DNA from 3 places in the Paenibacillus sp. JNU01 genome. Region 2 is predicted to be linked to each of the others. Evidence: riboswitches for the same ligand, from Rfam matches in the RefSeq annotation. Region 2 holds a riboswitch; each other region holds the start of a gene.
What was found. A riboswitch is a leader RNA that binds a small molecule or an ion and turns the genes downstream of it on or off. The one in region 2 is predicted to bind thiamine pyrophosphate.
Positions count from the first base shown of each region.

Region 1: linked by a shared signal. The riboswitch ahead of thiC (phosphomethylpyrimidine synthase ThiC) and the one ahead of NLBNIHML_RS21880 (ABC transporter ATP-binding protein) in region 2 are both predicted to bind thiamine pyrophosphate.
Region 3: linked by a shared signal. The riboswitch ahead of NLBNIHML_RS04785 (thiamine phosphate synthase) and the one ahead of NLBNIHML_RS21880 (ABC transporter ATP-binding protein) in region 2 are both predicted to bind thiamine pyrophosphate.

Region 1 covers NZ_CP169723.1:4,727,311-4,731,570, reverse strand. Annotated here, with positions in the region: gene NLBNIHML_RS20710 (hypothetical protein) at 1-40, shown strand, start outside; gene thiC (phosphomethylpyrimidine synthase ThiC) at 570-2,354, opposite strand; TPP riboswitch at 2,773-2,886, opposite strand; gene NLBNIHML_RS20700 (IclR family transcriptional regulator) at 3,034-3,777, opposite strand; gene NLBNIHML_RS20695 (alpha/beta hydrolase) at 4,137-4,260, shown strand, end outside.
Region 2 covers NZ_CP169723.1:5,016,682-5,020,941, forward strand. Annotated here, with positions in the region: gene NLBNIHML_RS21870 (ABC transporter substrate-binding protein) at 1-857, opposite strand, end outside; gene NLBNIHML_RS21875 (ABC transporter permease) at 1,037-1,840, opposite strand; gene NLBNIHML_RS21880 (ABC transporter ATP-binding protein) at 1,827-2,594, opposite strand; TPP riboswitch at 2,771-2,873, opposite strand; gene NLBNIHML_RS21885 (aspartate/glutamate racemase family protein) at 3,160-3,870, shown strand; gene NLBNIHML_RS21890 (radical SAM/SPASM domain-containing protein) at 3,989-4,260, shown strand, end outside.
Region 3 covers NZ_CP169723.1:1,163,387-1,167,646, reverse strand. Annotated here, with positions in the region: gene NLBNIHML_RS04795 (hypothetical protein) at 1-18, shown strand, start outside; gene NLBNIHML_RS04790 (ABC-F family ATP-binding cassette domain-containing protein) at 156-1,706, shown strand; TPP riboswitch at 1,782-1,891, shown strand; gene NLBNIHML_RS04785 (thiamine phosphate synthase) at 2,085-2,780, shown strand; gene thiO (glycine oxidase ThiO) at 2,795-4,030, shown strand; gene thiS (sulfur carrier protein ThiS) at 4,027-4,230, shown strand; gene NLBNIHML_RS04770 (thiazole synthase) at 4,233-4,260, shown strand, end outside.

The sequences.
Region 1 (4,260 bases), 290 kb from region 2:
GGCATATTTGGAGAAGAATTTGGAAGTGGCTCGACAGTAGCGGCTGATTTGGAGTGACATATTACAATCACTAAAAATATGTGAAAAGCAGTATGTAGGCTCCTTTGCAAAATAAAAATGCTCTCGAACAAGAGCATTTCAAATGGTATAATCACTTTGTACAGCCAATTTGTGGTGGGAAATAGGCTTGCCTCCAGTGGGAGGTGATCCTATGAACTTCTCTTTTAACGACGTAATCGTGTTCGCGATGTTAATTATTGCGCTCCTGACATACATCGATCGTAAAAAGAAGTGACCCGCCACAGGTTGACGGCCTGACGGGTCACTTCATCTGAACTTGCTGCACTCGGAGGAATACCCACCGCAAATGCTGTGCAGGAGTAGCCATTGGCCTGGCTACTCTTATTGGTGTTTACTTACATTCATTTTATTAAACATCTGCTAGACAATCAACCATAATACTGATAAAAAGTATTAGGAAGCTGATCAATAAGAGAAAAATACGACATGATATCATTATTCTCACCTTCAAACGATGTCAGACTGCCAAGGTTAAGCTGTACCAGCGCCTAGGAGCGTGTCCGATACTCCTCAGCCTTTTCCTGCATGCCAGCTATCACAGCCTCATTCTCGGACAATCCTTTATCTGCCGCAAAGGCACGAATGTCCTGCGTAATGCGCATGCTGCAGAACTTCGGTCCGCACATGGAGCAGAAATGTGCCTCCTTAGCCCCTTCTGCCGGCAGCGTCTCATCATGGTAGGAAAGCGCCCGTTCCGGGTCGAGTGACAGGTTAAACTGATCCCGCCAGCGGAACTCGAAGCGTGCCTTGGACAATGCATCATCCCGGCGCTGAGCACGCGGATGGCCTTTCGCCAGATCAGCGGCATGGGCCGCGATCTTGTAGGCAATAACCCCTTCGCGCACATCATCCTTGTTAGGCAAGCCCAGATGTTCTTTTGGCGTGACGTAACAGAGCATGGACGTGCCAAACCAGCCAATCATAGCCGCACCAATGGCGGACGTAATGTGATCGTATCCCGGGGCAATATCGGTCGTCAGTGGCCCCAAAGTGTAGAAAGGTGCCTCTTGGCATATCTCCATCTGTAGATCCACATTCTCCTTGATCTTGTGCATCGGTACATGCCCCGGGCCCTCGATCATCACCTGCACATCATGTTTCCATGCGATCTGCGTCAGTTCCCCGAGCGTAGCCAGTTCCGCCATCTGAGCTTCGTCATTCGCATCGTAGATACTGCCTGGACGAAGTCCATCTCCCAGCGAAAACGCCACATCATACCTTTTCATAATCTCGCAGATTTCTTCGAAATGAGTGTATAAAAAATTCTCCTGATGATGCGCAAGGCACCATGCTGCCATAATGGACCCACCCCGGGATACAATACCTGTCATCCGCTTGGCGGTCATGGGGATATAACGCAGCAGCACACCTGCATGAATCGTAAAGTAGTCCACGCCCTGCTCTGCCTGCTCAATGAGCGTGTCTCGGTACAATTCCCAGGTCAGCGCTTCCGCTTCGCCATTCACCTTCTCCAGTGCCTGATACAGCGGCACCGTACCAATCGGTACAGGTGAATTACGGATGATCCATTCCCGTGTCGTATGAATGTTTTTGCCTGTAGACAGATCCATCACGGTATCCGATCCCCATCGTACCGCCCAAGTCATCTTCTCGACCTCTTCCTCGATGGAGGAAGATACGGCAGAGTTACCTATATTAGCATTGATCTTCACGTGAAAATGACGACCGATCAACATCGGCTCACTCTCTGGGTGATTGATGTTGGATGGCAGAATCGCCCGTCCACTCGCCAGCTCCTGCCGCACAAATTCCGGTTCCACCCCTTCACGGATAGCGGCATACTCCATTTCTGGTGTAATGACGCCCTGCCTTGCGTAGTGCATCTGGGTGACACAGCGCCCAGCCTGAGCACGCAGTGGTTGTCCCCGAAATCCAGGGTATTCCTCTGCCCCGGCTCTCCGCCCTCCGGGCTTTAGTCCGTTATCCTCGGGTTGAACGGCTCTGCCCTCATATGCTTCAATATCACCGCGTTCCATAATCCAATGATTTCGGAGCGCGGGTAATCCCTTCCGAATATCCATCTGGAATTTGGGATCAGTCATGGGGCCGCTCGTATCGTAGACACGTAGCGGTCCGTTATGCTCCACCCCTTGGGGAGTATTCGTGTCATGAAGGGCTATCTCACGCTCCGGTACAGCTATGTCCGGCCGTGAGCCCTGAATGTAGACTTTACGGCTACCCGGAAAGGGCTGAACCCGTCCGGCCGCTCCTGTTTCCTTTTCCACCTGCTGACCGTTATGTTCCTGTTCCATCGCTTGTTGTCCCGTTTGGTTTCCTGTACTCATGTTTGCTCGTCTCCTCCTCCGTGTTCGTTCACTTGGTTTGGTTGGCATCGTCATCAGCTCGCTTACGCACCTGTCCCAAATCATGCAGAGCGCAGAGAAGAAAGAGCGATCCTACACCAGACCAAGGGGGAGACATTATTCATGTACAGTTAACGACAGAACGGAGGTTACCACAGATCATAAATCTATAATGATTGCTCTCTCCAAGCCCACTTTTGCAGGTTATTGAAAAAACAGTCCATGGAATGTGTATTATCTCGCCCGTCCACTGTATATAAAAAAGCCGGCCCCCGAAGGAACCGACTTTAATGTCCATCACCAATAATGCTCCTGGTTGCAGCTCCATAACGGAGTCCTGCAAGAGTCACACATGTGGTGGTTGTGGTCATATCGCCGATTACTTCCCTACGCTGGTATGATCCAGATCAGGTGCAAAGGGTCCGGAATCTCATGCGATTCCGTCTCAGTCCGGACAATTCGGACTCCCCCAGTAACGTTAAAAGTTGCGGCATACATAAGCCGCTGTTCATATTCAATGAAGCTGACCCCGATGGGCCGTCCATTACAGAGTAGCGCAACCGGAACATAAAAACAACCTTTATATTCCAGAACACCAACCCAATTGGAGAAAAACCTTTCATCAATATCAGGATAACATGAGCCCCATCTGCGTAGCAGCTTCCTTTAGCACAGGTGCGTATTCGTGCAAAGTCTCCTGCGAAAGTCGGCTGACAGGCCCTGAGACCGAGAGAGCAGCTGCAATATTGCCTCGGCGATCCATAATCGGTACAGATACCGCTGCAGCTCCCGGCTCACGCTCCTCATAACTCGTCGCATATCCGTTATCCCGGATATCTCCCATTTGCGCCAAATACACCGCAGGGTCAATAAACACCGGCCATTCCGGCCCGTTCATCAGTTCCTCACGATCCTCATCCGTGGCAAACGCCATCAAGACTTTGCTGGATGCGCCAACAGACAGCGGAAGTCTAACACCAACGGGAGCAACTCGGCGAATCGCCTGATCACTTTGCACCGCCTGAATCCGAATCCGTTCACTGCCATCACGCAGGTACAGACTCACGGTCTCCCCCAATCGGTCTCTCAGTCGCTCCATCGCAGGCAGCAGCAGAATAGCGGGATCATCACTGCGGGACATATGAGCCGACAGCTCCCAGATTCGGATGCCTAGTCGATACTTCTCTGTTGCTGCATCGCGGATTACGAATCCTCGATCCTCCAGTGTAGCCATCAAGCGGTGCACTGTACTTTTGTGCAGGCCGATCTGGCTGGCAATCTCGGTGAGTCCCAGATCACTGCGTGTGGTAAAACATAATAATATATCCAGCGCCCGTTCCACAGCCCGGACGGTTAACTTGCGATCTTCCATGGCATAATGCCCTCCTCATGTTTCATCACATGAAACTTGGTTACATAAATTATATGAGAAACGGTCTCATCTGTAAACCAAAAAGAGCCAAAATTGAAATAGACCAACGTGTAAAATTTTCCTTTTTATAAGACTTAATCCCCTGTAATTTACACACTAAGGTAATGTTACCCATATATCTTAAGAACTATATAACAATTGCGTAACAAATGCCCTCAATCAATTGACTTTGACTATATTGGAACATACGATAAAGATATATTACATTAAGATATCGCTCTGAAGCAGGCTCTGAAATAAACGCAATTCTCTTTTCATGTCGTTGTTATCTTCAACTGAACTTCAAAGGAGGGGCATTCATGTATCCAACATCCCAGAGCGAAGCCCCGCTGCAAACAAAAGTGTCCGATCTGCCCTCTTCCCTATCACCGAGGCTGATTCGGTTCAAACATATTATCGTAGCGCTGCTGCTCTCCGTTGTAT
Region 2 (4,260 bases):
ATATTCAAGGCTTCTTCTGAATGCTCCGTGACATATTTCTGTCCTTCCTGGATCGCTTTGACGAACCGGGTAAGTTGTTCTTTTTTGGCTTCCATACCAGCTTCACTTGCGGTCAGGACCAATTCATAATAATCAGGCACGCCATAGTCGACAGGGTTAATCGATTTCATGGCATGGCCTTCTTTCTCCAAAATCAATTGTTCATGGTTAATAAAACCACCCATAATCGCGTCCGCCTGTCCGGAAGCCAGGGAAGGAATCAGATCGAATCCAACGTCGACCAGATTCATGTTGTCTGGGTTGCCACCATCTTGGCTGATCATCGTCCGTACCATCGCGTCATACAGCGGAATCGAAGAATAGCCAACCGTCTTTCCTTCAAGGTCTTTGGGTGAACGCACGTTGCCATTCGCTTCGGTCAACAGATGTACGAGCGGGTGGCGAACAACAGCAGCAATGGAACGTACAGGAATGTTCTCACTACGCGCGAGCAAGATCTGAGGCTGATAGCTTAGAGCCAGATCGATTTTACCGGCAGCAACCAGTTTGAGTGAATCATTGGTATCCGCAGGCATCTGAATGTCGACATCGAGACCTTGGTCTGCAAAGTATCCTTTTTCCTGAGCTACATAGATGAAGGAATGTACTGCATTGGGGTACCAGTCGAGCATGATGGACAGTTTATCTTTGGTGTCTGATGCTGGTTCTGTCACAGGCGAGTTTGCTTGCTGTGCATTGGTTTCCGATTCTGTTGTTGGCGTGTTTTTGCCAGCACCCGTGTTGCCACATCCGCTAACGATCAGCAACAGGCTTATGAGCATAATGGGAAGCAGGGAGTATATACCTTTGTTAGTCATAAATGAAGTTCCTCATTTCATCGTTTGGGTTTGTAGACAATGGACAGCAGTATGTTAACGGACAAGATGACAAAGTACTGATTGAAGTTAGCTGCTGAAATGGTGCATAAGTTATGTTGTGTAGAGCGTAATTCTTGTAGTAACATCTAAAATCTAAATTCTCTCTACGTTTTATCCAGCTATTTTTTCGCTTCATGGCGCCGAGTGCCAAACCGTTTCTCCAGCCAGGCAATCAGTACAAACAAAACGATCCCGAGCAGGGATAACAGCACAATAGCGGCGAACATCGCGTCCGTGTTCATGTTGCTGGACATGCGGCGGCTGAAGTATCCGAGACCTTTACTGCCACCGAGCCATTCGCCTATCGTTGCACCAACCACGCAGTACACCACAGACATCTTTAGCCCCGAGAAGAAGGCGGGAAGTGCCAGTGGAACCTGGAGTTTGCGAAAAATATCCCACGTGCTGGCTCCCATGGTGAGCAGTAGTTCACGCTGCTCTGGATCGCCTTGGCGAAGTCCATCGTAGGTACTCACCACAATGGGAAAGAAGGCGATCAGGAACACAACCGCAACTTTGCTCCACAGCGTGTAGCCAAACCATAGGATGAAGACGGGGGACAGGGCAATCAACGGGATCGTCTGACTGATTACGATGAAGGGATATAACGCTTTTTCAATCGACCGATTCATATGCATACCAGTTGCAAGTGCAATTCCGGCACCAATGGACAAGCCAAAACCAACAACAACCTCCATCAAGGTAGCAGGCAGATGTGTAGCCAGCAGGAGGTGACGATGCTCATACAGGGAGTTGGCAATCGCCGTTGGGGCTGGAATGATGAAGGAGGGCACCCATCCCATACGCACAATCCACTCCCAGAAGACAAGCAGCAAGAGCAGGAGCCAAAGAAACAGACCATAACGGTCAAGCCAACGCCTTACGTTATTCTTCATGCAGTTTCCCAAGTTATCCTCTCGCATGCAATTGTTCCTCCAGTCGTCGTCTCATCTGAAGGAGCGCCGGTTCGTAGATCATGTCCGAATGTCTTGGACGTGGCAAAGGTACCGTCAAATCTTGTAGCGGTTGGTCTTGGCTCCCCGGAGTTAACAGGATAATCCGATCACTGAGTAGCAGGGCCTCTTCAATATCATGCGTAATGAACAACACGGTTTTGCCCAGATCTTCCCACAGCTCCAGTAGCCAGCGATGCATCTCGCGTTTGGTTAAGGCATCGAGTGCGCCGAATGGTTCATCCAGCAGCATGAGTTGGCCACCTGTCAACAAAGTACGAAGCAGCGCGACACGTTGGCGCATGCCACCCGACAGCTCGTCCGGGTAAGCATGCGCGTAGCCGGATAAGCCAAATCTGTCGAGCCCTGCCATAATGTCTGCGCGAATTTTTCCCTTATCCTGTCGCCTTGGAGCAAGTTCAGCGGGGAGCATGCAATTCTCCATGACGGTTCGCCAGGATAACAGGAGGTCCTTTTGCGGCATGTAGGCCACCTGCCCCAGTCGCTTTCCTTCAGGGACCCAAGGAATTTCAATGGTTCCGTGGGTTGGCTCAAGCAGGCCTGCCAGCAGCTTGAAAAGGGTGCTTTTACCGGAGCCGCTGGAGCCGATGAGCGAGACGAATTCGCCGTTGGCAACACGCATCGACACATTGGAGAGCACGGGGGAATCCCTTTTTCCCGGGAAAGCGTAGCTCATGTTGTGAATGGTTATGTTATTATCCATCTCGTTCTGTTCCCCCTTGTTATTCCAAATTCAACTTCAAACTGCGGGATCTTTCATTACACCTGCTGATCTGCCCGCAGAACGCGAAAAAGACCCACCCATTTCCGGAGAAATGAGTGGGTCTGTAAGTTCAATTCACATTAAAATTCATCATCAACATGAAAAAATCCGCTTACTGAAAGGCCGCTCCACTTCCCTCCGCTGGTATGATCCAGATCAGGTTCAAAGGGTCCGAATCATTCGATTCGTCTCAGCCGTAAGGCTCCCCTAGTGCATTGTTCAAGATATGCAGTTATGTGTTCAGCATATATCACATGCAAGTGGAATGTAAAGGGGGCGCTCAGAAAGAATGTGAGTACTGATCTGAAAATGGTTCCGTTCGGATTATTAGGATTGCACAGCCAGATTATTCGGGCAGACGCATTAATCCGTTGCCGGAATTGCTCCAGTTTCCTCAACTCCTCTTACTGTGGCAGGTTTATTTAATGAAATAGATACGATACAATATCTACTGAATTTCTATACACTGCTTTCGGGATGTAATCAATGGAAGGGGAAGTGTACTATGAGAACGATTGGTCTTATTGGTGGAATGAGCTGGGAGTCATCGTTAGAATATTATCGAATTATTAATGAAGAAGTGAAAAATAAATTGGGAGGATTGCATTCAGCCAAGTGCATTTTATATAGCGTGAATTTTGAAGAGGTCGAGCGTTATCAAGCTGAAGGTGATTGGGAAAGCGCTGGTGAATTATTAGGGAATGCTGCTCAGTCTTTGGAAAAGGCAGGAGCAGAAATGATTGTAATTTGTACAAATACGATGCATAAAGTGATTAAACATATTGAAGAAAAAGTGACACTACCCATCGTACATATTGCTGATGCAACAGCAAATCAAATTCATAAGTCCCATATAAGTACGGTTGGTTTACTCGGCACCAAATATACGATGGAACAAGACTTTTATAAAAAACGAATTGAATTTAATGGTATTAAGGTTTTGATACCGAATGAAGAGGATAGAAAAGTTGTCAATAAAATAATATACGAGGAATTATGTTTAGGGAAAATTGAGCCCTTATCAAGGGATTATTATAAAAAGGTGATCCAAAGGCTGGTTGATGATGGAGCTGAGGGAATCATATTAGGTTGCACCGAAATTGGATTATTAGTAAAAGTAGAGGATTCAGAAGTTCCATTATTTGATACAACACATATTCATGCGATTGAATCTGTTCATTTGGCACTAGCCAAATCATTTGACTCAACCCGATAAACCCGTTCTCTGATTTACCTTGGCTCATGAACTCGATATAATAGGGATGGGCCGTACAGGCCGGATCACAAAATGCAGGTGGGATTGTTCTCCCTCCTAGGCAGAATGGGGACCCAAGTTGAAAACGTTCAAAAAAGTATATATTGAGATCACGAGTATCTGCAATCTGGCTTGCAGCTTCTGTCCGCAGACGCAGCGTGCCAAAGGATTCATTGACCCTGAAGTCTTCAACAATATACTGGAACAAGTTAAACCACATACCAATCATATTTATCTACATGTCAAAGGCGAACCCTTGTTGCATCCCAAAATAGATCTTCTGCTAGATTCCGCACACGAGAAGGGACTCAAGGTGAATATTACAACGAATGGTACACTGCTGCCCAAGAC
Region 3 (4,260 bases), 3.0 Mb from region 2:
AACTGCTCTAATCGTTAGCTTGCGTACATGACAAAATCTTGGAAGGAGTTCCTGAACTGTTTACATTACTTTCAGAAAAGACGAGACCTGTGCTAGAATAGGGGTTCGGAACCATAATAAAAGTAATGTCTAATAGATAGGAGCAACCTCATCTTATGAGTTTATTGTCAGTAGAGAACGTGAGTCACAATTTTGGAGATCGCACGTTATTTAAAAATGTATCGTTTCGTTTACTCGCCGGAGAGCGTGTAGGACTTGTTGGTGCCAATGGTGTTGGTAAATCCACATTAATGAACATCCTTACCGGTAAATTGCTTAAAGACAGTGGAAAAGTGGAATGGACACCTAAGGTCCGTTATGGATATCTGGATCAGCACACAAAGCTTACGCCAGGCAAAACGATTCGTGATGTGCTTAAGGATGCTTTCCTTCCGTTGCTTGAATTGGAAAAAGAAATGATGAATATTACGGACCAGATGGCAGATGCAGATCCAGATAAGCTGGAGCAGTTGCTGGAAGAGATGGGCGATATTCAGGAACAACTGGAACAGGGCGACTTTTATCTGATTGACGTAAAAGTTGAAGAGATGGCCAATGGTCTTGGTTTGTCTGCAATTGGTCTTGATCGAGATGTCGCAGCTCTAAGTGGTGGACAGCGCACCAAGGTGCTGCTTGCCAAGCTTCTGCTCGAAAAACCTACAGCTCTGTTACTGGATGAGCCAACCAACTATCTGGATGTAGAGCACATTGAATGGCTGTCGCGTTACCTAAAGGACTACCCGCATGCATTCCTCTTAATTTCCCATGACACGGAATTCATGAATGAAGTCGTAAATGTCATTTATCATTTGGAATTTGCCAAATTAACGAGATATGCAGCGAACTATAACAAGTTCCTGGAGATGGCTGATATGAATAAAGCCCAGCATATTGATGCATACGAGAAACAGCAAGAGTACATCAAGAAACAGGAAGATTTCATTCAGCGTAATAAGGCGCGGGCTTCAACTTCAGGTCGTGCGAAGAGCCGCGAGAAACAGCTGGACAAGATTGAACGTATTGATCGCCCAGATGAAGCGGCTAAACCAACGTTTAAATTCAAGGATGCCCGCGCGAGTAGCAAAACGGTCTTTGAGGGCATTGATTTTGAAATTGGATATACCTATCCTTTGCTGCCCAAAATGACGATGACGATTGAACGTGGTGAGAAAATTGCCATTGTAGGCTGTAATGGTGTGGGTAAATCGACACTGCTGAAAACCATCCTCGGGAAAATATCTCCACTGAGTGGAAAGACCTTTTTGGGAGATTATCTCGAAACGGCCTATTTTGAGCAGGAGGTTCGTGCTGGAAATATCACGCCGATCGAGGATGTCTGGAATGAGTTTTCACATTTGACTCAGAATGAGGTCCGGGGTCATCTCGCTCGCTGCGGATTAAAGAATGAGCACATTACTCGTCCGCTCAACATGCTGAGTGGTGGAGAACAAGCCAAGGTTCGTTTATGCAAACTCCTGATGCGCGAAAGCAACTGGATTTTATTTGATGAGCCGACAAACCATCTGGATGTCACAGCCAAAGCGGAGTTGCAACGTGCCTTGCAAGAATTTAAGGGAACGGTGCTACTGGTATCTCATGAACCTGATTTTTACGAGGGTTGGGTCACCAAAACATGGAATGTCGAAGAATGGTCTGAGAAAAACTAGATGATTTGAGACCATGTTTAACAGAAATGACGGTGACAAAAAAATCCGTCTATGGTAACATAGGCTACAACTTCATATGAACACTAGGGGGGCCGCACGATGCGGCTGAGATGGAAGAATGCGATTCCGGACCCTTTGCACCTGATCTGGATCATACCAGCGTAGGGAAGTGGCGAGCGCGTTTCAGTGAATGACGTGAGCAAACGGCAACTCGAAAAGATTTCAACCGTCTGCTTAGCGAATTGAAACATGCAGTTGCGTGTATAACGTTATGGCTATAGATCTATAGCTGTACTGCACGAAATAAACTGTATGCATCAGTCAGTGATCTGATCCTATAATTCATACGCAGCCACTCCCCTACGGGAGTGGCTTTTTTTGTGTTTTCATAGCATTCACGCATGGAAGGAGAGGGAGGGTACCGCAATTTTTCATGAGCATGTTGACGAATCATTTGAATTGCATGTTGTATCTACGGGTGCAGGAAATCGAGCATCTTTTGTAAAAGCAGCCAAGGACGTTTGGCCATGGGTGGACTATATTCACATACGAGAGAAACAACTTACATGGCAAGACAAGATCGGCTGGGCTGAAAGTCTGCGTAATGTTAATATTCCATCTTGTCGCATCGTTATCAATGGTTCAGAACTGCCTTCACAGAATGATCTCTATGGCGGTGTTCATTGGGGGCAAGATGCGATACGTAAATACAACCCTGCTGTCATAAGCAAAATGCAGCGACTTCGTCTGGGTGTATCTGTTCATTCCATCGATGAGGCAAAAATCGCTGAAGAACAGGGAGCTGATTACCTTTTCTTTGGGCATGTCTTCGCGACCAATAGCAAGCCAGATCTAGAACCAAGAGGATTATATGCTCTTGATGAAGTATGCAGAGGTGTCTCCATTCCTGTCATCGCGATCGGAGGCATAGAGCCGGGAAATATCCAAGCGATTCGCACTACAGGGGCACAGGGAGTCGCCGTGATCTCAAATGTATGGTCGAGCGATTCCCCGGATCGGGCAGCTGCATCACTAAGGCAGGCTATCGTTGCTACAGGAAGTCTAAGCCGGTGAAAGGAGATGAGAGGATGAATGAGATCGTAACGGGTCAGAACAGGAATCATTTCAGTCATCAACTGAACTCTGAAACGGAATCAAGAAGCAAAAGTGTAACTGATAATCCGGATAAGATTCATGCAGAAACGATTATTGTAGGCGGAGGTGTCGTTGGTTGTGCCATTGCGTATGAGCTTGCTTCCCGTGGACAGGATGTTTTGTTGCTGGAGCGTTCCGCGATTGCGGGAGGCACTTCTTGCGCAGCGGCTGGAATGCTTGCGCCAGATAGTGAGGATTTTGCTCATCCTTTGATGGCTAAGCTTGCCAGGCAGAGTAGACAGTTACTTATTGAGCAACAAGGGATAATGGGTACCCTCAGTGGGGTAGATATCGGCCTGCAACGCCATGGATTCTTGACCCCTTTTCGATCATACAGTGAATTAAACCGCTATAAGAACAATCGAAAATCCGGTTTGTCTGCTGATGAGGTGTGGTGGGATCGTTCGGTTGTGCAACAGGAGGCATCGTGGCTTAACAGAGATACATACGGAGCCTACTACAGACCATACGAGAGTGAAATCCTTCCTGTCCATCTAACTAGGGCATATGCGGAATCTGCTCAAGCCATGGGAGCTCGGTTTATAGAGGACATACAGGGTATACGTGTACAAGCAAACGAACACGGCGTGCAGGGGATCACCACATCGATCGGTGAGATAACGTGCAAACATGTCGTTATAGCGGCTGGATTACAGAGTGAAGCATTGATGAGACATGTGAATCTGAGCTTACCTGTGTGGTCGGTAAAAGGAGAAATAGCTGCCGTTCAGTTCTCAGATGAACATGCAGGGTACAGACCTGACAGAACGGTTTATGCAGAGGATGTCTATATTGTTCCCAAAGCCAATGGCGAAGTTTGGCTCGGGGCAACCAGTCTGCCGGGCAGAACGGATTTGAATGTTTCTGTACAGGGTGTTCAGAAGCTGCTAACAGCGGCTACCCACTGGGTACCCGGGATGAAAGAAGCGCAATTTAAGCGAGCGTGGGCAGGTGTAAGACCGGCAACGCCAGATGGGCTGCCTTATATAGGTGCATGCAAGAGTATACCTGGACTGTTCGCTGCCTTTGGGCATTACCGTAATGGTATTTTGCTAAGTGCGATAACAGGCAGGCTTATCGCGGAGTTAATCACTGGCAAAAGCTCAGAAGAACTCGGAATTGAAGTGCTGAATCCAGAGCGTTTGAACAGAAAGGGAGTGGTGCAGTGAATATCATTGTTAATGGACAACGGATGGAGATTGAAGACAGATTAAATCGTGTGGATAAACTGCTCCAATCGTTTGACCTGCAAGTCAAGACTGTAGTTGTCGAGCTGAACAGGCATATCTTAACGCGTGAGTATCACGAGTCAACGGCATTAAGAGAAGGCGATCGAATCGAGATTGTACATTTTGTAGGAGGCGGTTGATGATGTTGAACATTGGTAAATATACGTTTG